2 regions of the Metabacillus sp. B2-18 genome follow, and region 1 is predicted to be linked to the other one. Evidence: a T-box and tRNA genes for the amino acid it is inferred to sense, from the RefSeq annotation. Region 1 holds a T-box; the other holds one or more tRNA genes.
The links. A T-box is a leader RNA that pairs with one kind of tRNA and senses whether it is charged. The one in region 1 lies ahead of alaS (alanine--tRNA ligase), so its partner is inferred to be a tRNA-Ala.
Positions count from the first base shown of each region.

Region 2: it encodes a tRNA-Ala, which carries the amino acid that the T-box ahead of alaS (alanine--tRNA ligase) is inferred to sense. The anticodon was not compared.

Region 1 covers NZ_CP088245.1:3,522,899-3,530,234, forward strand. Annotated here, with positions in the region: gene alaS (alanine--tRNA ligase) at 1-2,582, opposite strand, end outside; T-box leader at 2,669-2,876, opposite strand; gene LPC09_RS17980 (AI-2E family transporter) at 2,920-3,981, opposite strand; gene LPC09_RS17985 (YrzQ family protein) at 4,094-4,225, opposite strand; gene LPC09_RS17990 (hypothetical protein) at 4,240-4,431, opposite strand; gene LPC09_RS17995 (PRC-barrel domain-containing protein) at 4,448-4,924, opposite strand; gene recD2 (SF1B family DNA helicase RecD2) at 4,951-7,335, opposite strand.
Region 2 covers NZ_CP088245.1:6,662-13,997, forward strand. Annotated here, with positions in the region: gene gyrA (DNA gyrase subunit A) at 268-2,772, shown strand; gene LPC09_RS00040 (HD-GYP domain-containing protein) at 2,888-3,982, shown strand; rRNA gene LPC09_RS00045 (16S ribosomal RNA) at 4,243-5,793, shown strand; tRNA gene LPC09_RS00050 (tRNA-Ile) at 5,866-5,942, shown strand; tRNA gene LPC09_RS00055 (tRNA-Ala) at 5,961-6,036, shown strand; rRNA gene LPC09_RS00060 (23S ribosomal RNA) at 6,151-7,336, shown strand, end outside.

The sequences.
Region 1 (7,336 bases):
GGTTGTTTTGCACCTGCTTGTGCCATGTCAGGGCGTCCGCCGCCTTTTCCACCACAACGTTCCGCTACTTCTTTGATTAATTTACCAGCATGATATCCTTTATCAACTAAATCCTTTGTAACACCCGCAATCAGATTTACTTTTCCATCTTCAGCTGCTCCGAGAACTACAATAGCTGATTGGAGCTTATTTTTCAAGTCATCCATCATGCCACGCAGGCTGTTCATGTCTTTTGCATTAACTTTTGCAGCTAAAACTGTTATTCCATTTATCGTTTTAGCTTGATCGACGATGCTGCCAGCCTCTAGATTTCCAAGCTTAGTTGTTAATGATTCATTTTCGCGTTGAAGTGCACGGTAATCTTGTAATAAACCACTGATTCTTGAAACAATTTCTTTTGGATTTGCTTTTAGTAGCTCAGCAGCCTCTTTTAATTTCTCATATTGCTCATTCATATATTGATATGCTGCTTTTCCTGTAACAGCTTCAATACGTCTTGTTCCAGCGCCAATACCTGTTTCTGTTACAATTTTGAATAGTCCAATTGAAGATGTATTATCAACATGACATCCTCCACATAGCTCTAAGCTGTAGTCTCCAACTTGAACAACACGAACAATATCTCCGTACTTCTCACCGAATAGTGCCATTGCTCCCATTTCTTTTGCTTCATTTAAAGATTTAAAATCAATATTTACAGCAATACTTTTCCAGATTTGCTCATTTACAATCTGCTCAATTCGTGACAGCTCTTCTTGGCTCACTTGACCAAAATGTGAGAAGTCAAATCGAAGACGATCAACTGTTACTAAAGAACCTGCCTGATTTACATGAGTACCAAGTACATCTTTAAGTGCTTGATGTAATAAATGTGTTGCTGTGTGATTTTTTACAATACCAGTACGATTTTCTTTAGCTACTGAGGCTGTAAATGTATCTCCAGTTTGAAGAGTACCACTTTCTACAATGACATTATGAAGGTTCTGGCCATTAGGAGCTTTTTGAACATCTTTCACTTTGATCATTGCTTTATCACTTGTCAGCGTTCCTTCATCAGCAATTTGTCCGCCACTCTCAGCATAAAATGGTGTTTTATTAAGGATTATTTGCACTTCTTCACCTTCGTGTGCTTCTTGAACAACTTCACCGTTTTTCACAATCACAACAGCTTCTGAATTGTTAACAATTAGCTGATTGTATCCAACAAATTCACTTTCCGTTTTAATTTCTCCAAGCATGCCACCTTGAACCTGCATAGAATCAACCTTTTGCATAGCTGCACGAGCACGTTCGCGTTGTCTGCTCATTTCTTCTTCAAAGCCCTCATGATCAACTTTCATGCCTTCTTCTTCAGCATATTCCTCTGTTAACTCAACAGGGAATCCATACGTATCATAAAGACGGAAAACATCTTCTCCTGGAATTTCATCATTTCCTTTTTCTTTTTGCGTTTTGATTACTTCACTAAGGATGGCTAACCCTTCATTTAATGTTTCATGGAAACGCTCTTCCTCGTTTTTGATAACTTTTTGAATGAACTCTGTTTTTGTTTTTACTTCTGGATAAAAATCAACCATAATTTCAGCAACAACTGGAACAAGCTCGTACATGAATGGACGGTTTATATTAATTTGCTTGGCATAACGTACTGCTCTTCTTAATAGGCGTCGCAATACATATCCACGACCTTCATTAGAAGGGAGAGCACCATCACTTATCGCAAAGCTTACTGTACGAACATGGTCAGCAATAACTTTAAATGAAACATCTTTTTCTTTATCTTTACGATACTGTTCACCTGAAATTTGCTCAGTTGCTTTAATAATTGGAATAAATAAATCTGTATCAAAGTTTGTTTGAACATTTTGAATAACGGAGACCATACGCTCAAGTCCCATTCCTGTATCAATGTTTTTCTTAGGAAGTGGTGTATATGTACCATCAGGGTTGTGGTTAAATTGTGAGAATACCAAGTTCCATACTTCAAGATAACGTTCATTTTCTCCACCAGGATATAACTCTGGATCTTCAGAGTCATTTCCGTAATCTTCACCACGATCATAAAAGATCTCTGTATTCGGTCCACTAGGCCCTTCACCAATATCCCAGAAGTTCCCTTCTAAACGAATGATACGCTCTTCAGGAACACCAATTTTATCCTTCCAAATATCAAATGCTTCGTTGTCCTCAGGGTGAATTGTAACGGATAATTTTTCAGGATCAAAACCAATCCATTTTTCATCTGTTAAGAATTCCCATGCCCATTCAATTGCTTCTACCTTAAAGTAATCCCCAATTGAAAAGTTTCCAAGCATCTCAAAAAATGTATGATGTCTAGCAGTTTTTCCTACGTTTTCAATATCATTTGTTCGAATTGATTTTTGTGCGTTACAAATTCTAGGATTTGCTGGTATTACACGACCATCAAAGTATTTTTTTAATGTCGCAACACCACTGTTAATCCAAAGTAATGTTGGGTCTTCATGTGGAACTAGAGATGCACTAGGTTCCACTGCATGTCCTTTTTCTTTGAAGAAATCTAAAAACATTTGACGTACTTCTGCAGATTGTAAGTGTTTCATATGTATCCTCCTTAAAATTCGGTTTTTATTTGCGAAATTTCTTAACACAAAAAACTCTCGTCTCTGTGTAAAGAATCACCTCTTTGCACAGGGACGAGAGTTAGCTCGCGGTACCACCCTGATTATGGACATAAAAAAGTCCATCACTCTAAAAACCGTAACGTGGTTTTGACGGCAGGTTTTTCTGCACTTAGGAATAGCTTTCAGCTGTCCTTACTTTAGAATTTCTTTCAGCCAGGGAAATTCCTCTCTTTAAAGCGGTCACAACATACTTTTTTCCTTCATTGTTTTTTCATTATTGTACTATCGAGAATTATAGACAAGCGTTATTCAAATGTCAATGTTGTCGTCTAAATTGTGCCAAGTGAACAATAACAACCCTTAAAATGACTACAATAGGCACAGCTAGCATTAATCCTACAACACCAGCTATTTCTCCACCAGCCAATAACGCTAACATAATGACGATTGGATGCATATGAAGGCTTTTCCCCACTATTAAGGGCCCTAGAATATTTCCTTCTATAAATTGCAGCGCAAAGATAATGATCACTACAATAATGAGTGTTTTTGTTGACATTGTAGCAGCAATAATTAAAGCTGGTACCGCTCCAATCACTGGTCCAAAATAAGGAATGATATTTGTCACACCAATTAATAAACCAAGTATTAATGGATATTTCACATGAAAAAACCAAAGAGATAAAAATGCAACTGTTCCAATGATCAAACAAACAAACAGCTGACCACGAATATAGCTTCCTAATGAATGATCTATATCCTTTAGAAATTGAATCGCTTCATTTCTCCATCTTCGCGGGGTAAGATACCAACCAGCTTTTTTTATTTGATCATAATCTTTCAACATATAAAAAACTAAAAACGGGATGATCGCTAGAAGAAGCACATAATCAAATAAGCTCCTTAGACTATTGATCACTCTTTCGATTGTTAATGCAAGCCACTCTTCTGTTTGCTCAAACATCCGTTCAATTCGATCATGTATTCCATCTGGCCAACTGTCTGTTTGATCATGAATTGAATCAATCCATCTGTTATAAGTTGCTTGGAACTGGGGAAAGTTTTCAGATAAATCCCGTAATTGATTAACCAATACAGGTACACCTTTATAAAAACCGTATCCTAGTAAACCAAAAAATAATAAATAAATGATTAAAATTGAAATAGGTCTCGGCATCCCCGTTCGATGTAGTTTTTCAATAACCGGATGCAGTAAATATGTTATAAATGCACTAATAAGAAAAGGGATAAAAATGGCTTTAAACATTAGAAAAAAAGGAGCCCAAATAGAATATAGCTTAAAAAACACAAATACTGTTAACAAGCCTAATAATAAAATGGTAATTCGCAACAACCATTTTATTTGATTGTCTCTCATAGTCACTCCCCCTCTTTCTTATTTATTGTGGAGGGTGATTACGTTTTTTATGTACAAGGTTCATGTAATCTTTAAGAAAAGAGGAGCTGACGAATTCGCCAGCTCCTTACAATTAAAACATTTTCATAACACGTTTTCTCATTTTCTTCATAGAACGATTATTCATCATGTTTGTATTACGTGATAAATGATATGCTGCTGCCCCTACACCCATAGTTATTAATGAGGTTAAAGTTCGATTCAAGACCAATCTCCCCTTTACATGCTTATTGATCGTTCATCCTCAGAAAATAAATCATCAAGTGAGCTAAGTGTCCCATCTTCCTCAACTTGATGTGTTAATATTTTTCCTTTTGAAACAGATAGTTCAATAAAGCAACTCCAGCAGTAATATTGGTTTACACCGATCTTTCCAAGGTCTTTACTTCTACAATTCGGACATGAAAACAATCTAAGCACACCTCTTTTAATAAAGTTCAATGACGATCGCATCTTTGCCAATCGATAGTGGTTCACCGGAAGCCTTAACCACCTTTTTACCTTCAGCGATGTCAGCAAAAAATCCGTCCGTCAGTTCGTATGCCTCAATTGTGTCCATTTTTTCTGAAAAATATACGTCTTCTAATAATCCAAGCTTTTCCCCTTCTTTAGTGAGAACTGCTTTATTGCAAAGATCATCATAAGTGTTATACGTATATTGTTTTTTCATTTCATGTAATGACAGAAGCTTGTCCCTTTCTTCAACCATAACGCCGTTGTCTCCTACTGCATAAATTGATTCAAGAGGAACGAAGCGATTACGCTGAAAAAGGCCCTTGCCGTCCATCATAAGTCCGAATATAAATCCCTTGGAAGATAAGCAAACATTTGTTACATGACCAAGAATGTCTGCACTACTGCTACAATATACTGGAAGTCCCTTTAGCTTCGAAAATGTCCGCAAAGTCATCTCCACCTTTCCGAACATTTTTATATTTCGCCAGCTTCCATAAAGTCATACGGTGTAACGTTTTCCATGCCAATATTTGCATCCTCAAGGGGGAATGGCAATTGTTTTTGTAGTTCGTCAAGTTCTGAATCTTTTATTTGATCCGCTCCAAGCTTTAACATTAAGCTTGTTTGTCTTTCGGAACTTTCATTATTTGAAATTCCCCATTGTAAGGCTTCTAATTCACCACATAAAATAAGAGACCTTTTACTTCTTGTTACTCCTGTATAAATTAAATTTCGTCTTAACATTCGGTAATAGCCTTTAACAATAGGCATAATCACAATTGGAAACTCACTTCCTTGTGATTTATGAATAGAGCAACAAAAGGCATGTGTAAATTGATTAAAATCTTGTTTCGTATACGTTACTTCATTACCATCGAACGAAACTACGATCATATCTTCTTTTTCGGTATTTTCTTTTGCATAAAAAATGGATACAATCTCTCCAATATCTCCATTAAATACGTTGCTATCAGGCTGATTTACGAGCTGAAGCACTTTATCACCATTTCGGTACACAACATCACCGAAATTCAATTCTCTTTTACCAGATGCTTTTGGATTAAAAAGCTCCTGAAGTAATTTATTTAGCTGATCAATACCAGCAGGTCCTCTATACATGGGTGCCAGGATTTGTATATCTTTTGCTGTATATCCCTTTTTCAGTGCACTTTGTATGATTTTACCTATGACTTCTTTCATCTGAGCTTGAGAACACCTAATAAACGAACGATCCGAAGTTGGTGCCGCTATATTTTGTGGAAGTCTACCTTCCTTTATATCGTGGGCAAGTTCAATGATAGAAGATCCCTCTGCCTGACGGTAAATATCTGTCAGACGAACCGTTGGTATCACTTGAGATGCCAATAAATCACGAAGCACTTGACCAGGACCAACTGAAGGAAGCTGATCCTCATCGCCTACCATGATAACCTGAATTTCTTTAGGCAAAGCTTTAAATAATTGGTTAGCAATCCAAATATCAACCATTGAGACTTCATCAATGATCAGAAGTTTGCCTGCAATCGGGTTTTCTTCATCGTGTTCAAACCCATCTGCTCCATTCCATTTTAAAAGACGATGAATCGTAACCGCCGGCATTCCTGTGGCTTCACTCATACGTTTTGCCGCTCTCCCTGTTGGAGCTACAAGTACAATTGGAAAAGTTTCTTCCTTTTTATAATCTTTAGGATCAAGAGAACATCCATGTAAATCTGAATACAATTCTACAATCCCTTTAATAACGGTTGTTTTTCCTGTACCAGGTCCTCCAGTTAGTAGTAACATAGGTGACATTAGCGCCTTCTGAATCGCATCTTTTTGTGTTGGTGCATACTGCACATTCATTCTTTCCTCAAGGTTCCCCAGAGATAATAAAAATTCAGATTCAGGAAATAAATCCTCATATTCTGTTTGATCAAGGATCTTATTAATATTTTTTACCAATCCCTGTTCAGCAAAATAGAGTGATGGAAGGTAAGCACGGTTTTCTTCAACAATCATTTTTCCCTCTTCACCTAGTGCAATGATCTCATTTGCAATATCTGACTCGTGAATGGTTTCTTTTTTAGAGTGATCAAGGAGTTCCTTTGTTTTAACAATTAGCTGCTCCGTTGTAACATAAACATGACCTTCCTGTAGGCAAAGGTGCTCGACATTGTAATGACAAGCTGCTTTAATTCGTTCAGCACTTTTCCCCGATATACCAAGGTGCTCTCCAAGCTCATCCGCACGAACAAAACCAATTCCTTCTACATCCTGTACTAATTGATAAGGATTCTCCTGAATGATGGTTAATGTTTCATCTTGGTAAGTTTGATAGATCTTCATCGCAAGCTGTGGACCAAATCCAAACTGATTTAGCGCAATCATGATTTGCTCAAGACCTTGATGAGAAATTAGCGCATCAACCAATTGTTTTGCTTTATCTTTATTCACCTTAGGAATATCATCCAAAATGGAGGGGTTTTGTAAAATTTTTGAGATAGCGGATTCACCCAATTTTTCAACGATTGCTTCCGCTGTTTTTTTTCCGATACCTTTAAAAAGATCACTTGAAAGATATTGTATAATTCCTTCTTTTGTTTGAGGAATTTCTTTCCGAAAATGCTCGGTTTGAAATTGAAGCCCAAACTTAGGGTGATTTGTAAACGACCCAAAAAAAGTGTAGGTATCATCTTCATGCAGGAGGGGAAAGTAACCAGTAACAGTTATTTCTTTATCTTCTATATCTTCACTCGTTTCATGTACTCTTACTTTTAGCACTGAATAAAGATTTTGTTCATTATGAAAGATAACAACCTTAACTAGTCCTTTGACATAGCGCTCTTTTTCTCCAAATAAATCTGCACTCTCCTGCATT
Region 2 (7,336 bases), 1.6 Mb from region 1:
ATAGAATATTAGACAAAAAAAGAGATTGTGATCGTGTAAGAAATGTTAGCTGAAAACGAATATTCCATCAAATTGATGTGTAATCTTTCGCTAATATTGCTATAATGAAGAGTAGACTAATTATTTAACATAACCAATTGGGCAGGTTTTATTATATTTAAAACTATCAACTTTTCTAAAAGAAGATAGTATTTTGCCATTTTTCGATGTAATGTTTTTGGCACTCCCAATTAAATTAAGAAAAGGAATAAGGGAGGTTATTTTAATATGGCGGAAAATCAAGGATCACATGTTATTGAGAGAAATATTAGTAATGAAATGCGAGAATCTTTTTTAGGCTATGCGATGAGTGTAATTGTGTCTCGTGCATTACCGGACGTTCGTGATGGACTGAAACCTGTTCATCGACGCATTCTCTATGCAATGAATGACTTAGGAATGACATCTGATAAACCATTTAAAAAATCAGCACGTATCGTTGGAGAGGTTATTGGTAAATACCATCCACATGGTGACTCGGCTGTTTATGAAACAATGGTTCGTATGGCGCAGAATTTTAACTATAGATATATGCTAGTAGATGGACACGGAAACTTTGGGTCAGTCGATGGAGACTCAGCAGCTGCAATGCGTTACACCGAAGCTCGTATGTCTAAAATATCAATGGAGCTAATCCGTGATATAAACAAAGATACAATTGATTATCAAGATAACTATGATGGCTCCGAAAGAGAACCAGTAGTCCTTCCAGCAAGATTCCCTAATTTACTTGTGAACGGTGCTACTGGAATTGCGGTAGGAATGGCAACAAATATCCCTCCACATCAATTAGGTGAAGTAATTGATGGCGTCCTAGCGATTAGTAAGGATCCAGAGATAACAATTCCTGAGCTTATGGAAATTATTCCTGGACCTGACTTCCCAACAGCTGGACAAATTATCGGAAGAAGCGGGATTCGAAAAGCTTATGAAACTGGCCGTGGATCAATTACTCTCAGAGCGAAGGTTGAGATTGAAGAAAAGGCTTCAGGTAAGCAAGTAATTATTGTTAAGGAAATTCCTTATCAAGTAAATAAAGCAAAGCTAGTTGAAAAAATCGCAGAGCTTGTTCGAGATAAAAAGATTGACGGAATCACAGACTTACGTGATGAATCTGACCGTACTGGAATGCGTGTTGTTATTGAGGTTCGTAAAGATGCGAATGCGAACGTATTACTTAATAACCTTTATAAGCAAACAGCGCTTCAAACAAGCTTTGGTATTAATATGCTATCTCTAGTAGATGGACATCCTAAAGTATTAAATATTAAGCAAATGCTTCATTACTATCTTGAGCATCAAAAAGTAGTGATTAAACGTCGTACTGCTTTTGAATTAAGAAAAGCAGAGGCACGTGCTCACATTTTAGAAGGTTTACGAATTGCCCTTGATCATTTGGATGCTGTGATTGCCTTAATTCGTAGCTCGCAAACAACTGAAATTGCCCGTAACGGATTAATGGAGCAATTTTCTTTAAGTGAGAAGCAAGCACAAGCAATTCTTGATATGAGACTTCAAAGATTAACAGGTTTAGAAAGAGAAAAAATTGAAGAAGAATATCAATCACTAGTGAAGCTAATTGCAGAACTAAAAGCAATTCTTGCGGATGAAGAGAAAGTACTTGAAATCATTCGTGAAGAGCTAACTGAAATTAAAGAGCGATTCAACGATGAACGCCGTACCGAAATTGTAGCAGGTGGAATTGAAAGCATTGAAGATGAGGATTTAATACCTGTAGAAAACATAGTTATTACATTAACTCATAATGGATACATTAAACGACTTCCTGTTTCAACATATCGTACACAAAAACGTGGTGGACGTGGTATACAAGGTATGGGAACAAATGATGATGACTTTGTTGAACAACTACTAACAACATCAACCCATGATACGATTCTTTTCTTTACAAACAAAGGTAAAGTATATCGAGCAAAGGGTTATGAAATACCTGAGTTTAGTAGAACAGCTAAAGGATTGCCGATCATAAATCTTCTAAGTGTAGAAAAAGGTGAGTGGGTTAATGCAATCATCCCGGTTTCAGAATTTGTAGATGATTGGTACTTATTCTTTACTACAAAGGATGGAATTTCAAAACGTTCTCCTTTATCTCAATTTGCCAACATCCGAAACAATGGTTTAATTGCAGTAGGTCTTCGTGAAGAAGATGAGCTTATTTCTGTAAAATTAACTGATGGTTCAAAGGATATCATCATCGGTACGAAGAACGGTATGCTTATCCGATTCCCAGAATCAGATGTTCGCTCAATGGGTAGAACAGCTTCAGGAGTAAAGGGAATCTCACTTGATGAAAGTGATGAAGTTGTAGGTATGGAAATTCTTGAAGATGATGTGGATGTACTAATTGTAACAAGCAATGGTTACGGTAAACGTACTCCTTCTGAGGAATATCGCATACAAAGTCGTGGTGGTAAAGGATTAAAAACTTGTAATATTACAGAGAAAAATGGTCCAGTTGTCTCTGTAAAAGCAGCTACTGGTCTAGAGGATATAATGTTGATTACAGCTAGCGGAGTTGTGATCCGTATGGATGTTGATACAATTTCGAAAATGGGCCGTAACACTCAAGGTGTAAAATTAATCAGACTTGATGAAAACGTATCTGTCTCTACTGTAGCATTAGTACAAAAAGAAGAAGAATCTCAAGATGACATGAATGAAGAACTGGAAGAAACAGAACAGCAGTTGGAAAATGACTCATCTGAAGAATAATATAAAGGCATAGAAGGCTGAATACACATTCTTTGAGTGTGGAATTCAGTCTTTTTTTACATTCTTAAACATTATCATTGTTTTTTGTTTATAATGTCATAAGGGGGGGATACCTTTGAAGATTCATATTAGTCAATTAGAAGAAGGTTGTATCTTATCAAAGCCGATTTTATCAGCAACAAATCAACCTTTAGCATATAAAAACACAATTATTACAAAGCACATTAAGGAAGCTCTTATAGCATTCCTGGTAAAAGAAGTTGAAGTGGAAAACATTCTTGATAACGGCCGGGAATTCAAATTAGCTGGATATAGTAATGAGCAAGATGAAACAGAAGATACAGTGGTTGAAGATAGCACATTAATCAAATCGTTTTATCATCAATACCTGGAAGCTGTACAAGCTTATAAGCAGCTTTTTATTAGTTGGCAATCCGGTGTTCAAATTGATATCAACAAAGTAAGACAAGCGATTTTACCCCTAGTATCTGAAATTGAAGGTAATGATGAGGGAGTCTTTAAACTCTATCATTATTGTAAGCAGGAAGATTATATGTACCACCACAGTGTGTCTGTGGCGTTAGTAAGTGCCTTTTTAGCTCAAAAATTAGGGTATCAAAAGGGAGAAATAAATCAAATTGCTTTAACAGGATTGTTATGTGATTGCGGTATGTCAAAAGTAAACCCAGCGATCCTAACTAAAAAGGTAACATTAACTGAAATTGAATATAAAGATATTAAGCAACATCCGGTTCATAGCTATAATTTATTAAAAAATATTATGTCTATTAAAGATGGAGTAAAGCTAGGGGTACTCCAGCATCATGAACGAATAGATGGAAGCGGGTATCCCTTAAGCGTGAAAGCTGAAAAGCTTCATCCTTATAGCAAAATAGTAGCTTTAGCCGATATTTACCAAGCTATGGTTGCAGTAAGACCATATCGTAGTAAGCAGTCACCCTTTAAAGTGTTAGAACAAATTATGGAGGACGAATTCGGCAAATTTGATCTTACAATCATTAATGAATTGAAAAAAGGAATAACAAGGTTTTCTACAGGTACAAAGGTAAAGTTGTCAGATGGATTGGATGCAGAAATTATCTTTATGGATGATAATAACCCAACTAGACCTATGGTGAAATACTTGTATTCTCAAGAGATCATTTCGTTAAAAGATAGAAGAGAATTATTTATTGAAGAAATTATATAAAAACTACTCTGTTTTGTGTTGACTTAAGATATAGATGCTGATATAATTTTTTGAGTCAGCCAAACAGAGTGTTTCATATAAAACTTTGTTAAAAAAAGTAGTTGACTTAACTAACTGTTAAATGTTATATTAATGAGGTCGCTTTTGAGTGACATCACAAGTTCTTTGAAAACTAAACAAAACCAAGCGTGCCAACGTTAATTTTTATTAACAAAAACAATGTACTATATAGTACAAACTTTATGAGCTATATCAACTCTTTATTGGAGAGTTTGATCCTGGCTCAGGACGAACGCTGGCGGCGTGCCTAATACATGCAAGTCGAGCGAACCAATGGGAGCTTGCTCCCTGAGGTTAGCGGCGGACGGGTGAGTAACACGTGGGTAACCTGCCTGTAAGATTGGGATAACTCCGGGAAACCGGAGCTAATACCGGATAACATTTTGAACCGCATGGTTCAAAATTGAAAGACGGCTTTTAGCTGTCACTTACAGATGGACCCGCGGCGCATTAGCTAGTTGGTGAGGTAACGGCTCACCAAGGCGACGATGCGTAGCCGACCTGAGAGGGTGATCGGCCACACTGGGACTGAGACACGGCCCAGACTCCTACGGGAGGCAGCAGTAGGGAATCTTCCGCAATGGACGAAAGTCTGACGGAGCAACGCCGCGTGAACGATGAAGGCCTTCGGGTCGTAAAGTTCTGTTGTTAGGGAAGAACAAGTACCAGAGTAACTGCTGGTACCTTGACGGTACCTAACCAGAAAGCCACGGCTAACTACGTGCCAGCAGCCGCGGTAATACGTAGGTGGCAAGCGTTGTCCGGAATTATTGGGCGTAAAGCGCGCGCAGGCGGTTTCTTAAGTCTGATGTGAAAGCCCACGGCTCAACCGTGGAGGGTCATTGGAAACTGGGGAACTTGAGTGCAGAAGAGGAGAGTGGAATTCCACGTGTAGCGGTGAAATGCGTAGAGATGTGGAGGAACACCAGTGGCGAAGGCGACTCTCTGGTCTGTAACTGACGCTGAGGCGCGAAAGCGTGGGGAGCGAACAGGATTAGATACCCTGGTAGTCCACGCCGTAAACGATGAGTGCTAAGTGTTAGAGGGTTTCCGCCCTTTAGTGCTGCAGCAAACGCATTAAGCACTCCGCCTGGGGAGTACGGTCGCAAGACTGAAACTCAAAGGAATTGACGGGGGCCCGCACAAGCGGTGGAGCATGTGGTTTAATTCGAAGCAACGCGAAGAACCTTACCAGGTCTTGACATCCTTCGCTACTTCTAGAGATAGAAGGTTCCCCTTCGGGGGACGAAGTGACAGGTGGTGCATGGTTGTCGTCAGCTCGTGTCGTGAGATGTTGGGTTAAGTCCCGCAACGAGCGCAACCCTTGATCTTAGTTGCCAGCATTCAGTTGGGCACTCTAAGGTGACTGCCGGTGACAAACCGGAGGAAGGTGGGGATGACGTCAAATCATCATGCCCCTTATGACCTGGGCTACACACGTGCTACAATGGATGGTACAAAGGGCTGCAAGACCGCGAGGTCAAGCCAATCCCATAAAACCATTCTCAGTTCGGATTGCAGGCTGCAACTCGCCTGCATGAAGCCGGAATCGCTAGTAATCGCGGATCAGCATGCCGCGGTGAATACGTTCCCGGGCCTTGTACACACCGCCCGTCACACCACGAGAGTTTGTAACACCCGAAGTCGGTGGGGTAACCGTAAGGAGCCAGCCGCCTAAGGTGGGACAGATGATTGGGGTGAAGTCGTAACAAGGTAGCCGTATCGGAAGGTGCGGCTGGATCACCTCCTTTCTAAGGAAAATGAGGCACGCTTGGTATTTTGTTTAGTTTTGAGAGAACTTTGTTCTCTTTCAATATAGAGATGGGCCTATAGCTCAGCTGGTTAGAGCGCACGCCTGATAAGCGTGAGGTCGATGGTTCGAGTCCATTTAGGCCCACCATCTCAAAATATGATATATGGGGCCTTAGCTCAGCTGGGAGAGCGCCTGCTTTGCACGCAGGAGGTCAGCGGTTCGATCCCGCTAGGCTCCACCAAATATGTTCCTTGAAAACTAGATAACGAAAACAATTCAAGTAATTCACTGAGTTTAAACGCTTAGTTTAGTGATTCTCTTAATAATTGATTTAAACGACATCTTCGATGTCAAAGGTTAAGTTGTTAAGGGCGCACGGTGGATGCCTTGGCACTAGGAGCCGATGAAGGACGGTACTAACACCGATATGCTTCGGGGAGCTGTAAGTAAGCTTTGATCCGGAGATTTCCGAATGGGGAAACCCACTGCTCGTAATGGAGTAGTATCTTCACCTGAATTCATAGGGTGATGATGGCAGACCCGGGGAACTGAAACATCTAAGTACCCGGAGGAAGAGAAAGCAAACGCGATTTCCCAAGTAGCGGCGAGCGAAACGGAAGAAGCCCAAACCAAGAGGCTTGCCTCTTGGGGTTGTAGGACACTCTATACGGAGTTACAAAGGAACGGAGTAAATGAAGAGGTCTGGAAAGGCCCGTCAAAGAAGGTAACAACCCTGTAGTTGAAACTTCGTTCCCTCCAGAGTGGATCCTGAGTACGGCGGGACACGTGAAATCCCGTCGGAAGCAGGGAGGACCATCTCCCAAGGCTAAATACTCCCTAGTGACCGATAGTGAACCAGTACCGTGAGGGAAAGGTGAAAAGCACCCCGGAAGGGGAGTGAAAGAGATCCTGAAACCGTGTGCCTACAAGTAGTCAAAGCCCGTTAATGGGTAATGGCGTGCCTTTTGTAGAATGAACCGGCGAGTTACGATCCCGTGCAAGGTTAAGTTGATAAGACGGAGCCGCAGCGAAAGCGAGTCTGAATAGGGCGTGCATAGTACGTGGTCGTAGACCCGAAACCAGGTGATCTACCCATGTCCAGGGTGAAGTTCAGGTAACACTGAATGGAGGCCCGAACCCACGCACGTTGAAAAGTGCGGGGATGAGGTGTGGGTAGCGGAGAAATTCCAATCGAACTTGGAGATAGCTGGTTCTCTCCGAAATAGCTTTAGGGCTAGCCTTGAAATGAGAGTCTTGGAGGTAGAGCACTGATTGGACTAGGGGCCCCCATCGGGTTACCGAATTCAGTCAAACTCCGAATGCCAAAGACTTATGTTCAGGAGTCAGACTGCGAGTGATAAGATCCGTAGTCAAGAGGGAAACAGCCCAGACCACCAGCTAAGGTCCCAAAGTATACGTTAAGTGGAAAAGGATGTGGAGTTGCTTAGACAACCAGGATGTTGGCTTAGAAGCAGCCACCATTTAAAGAGTGCGTAATAGCTCACTGGTCGAGTGACTCTGCGCCGAAAATGTACCGGGGC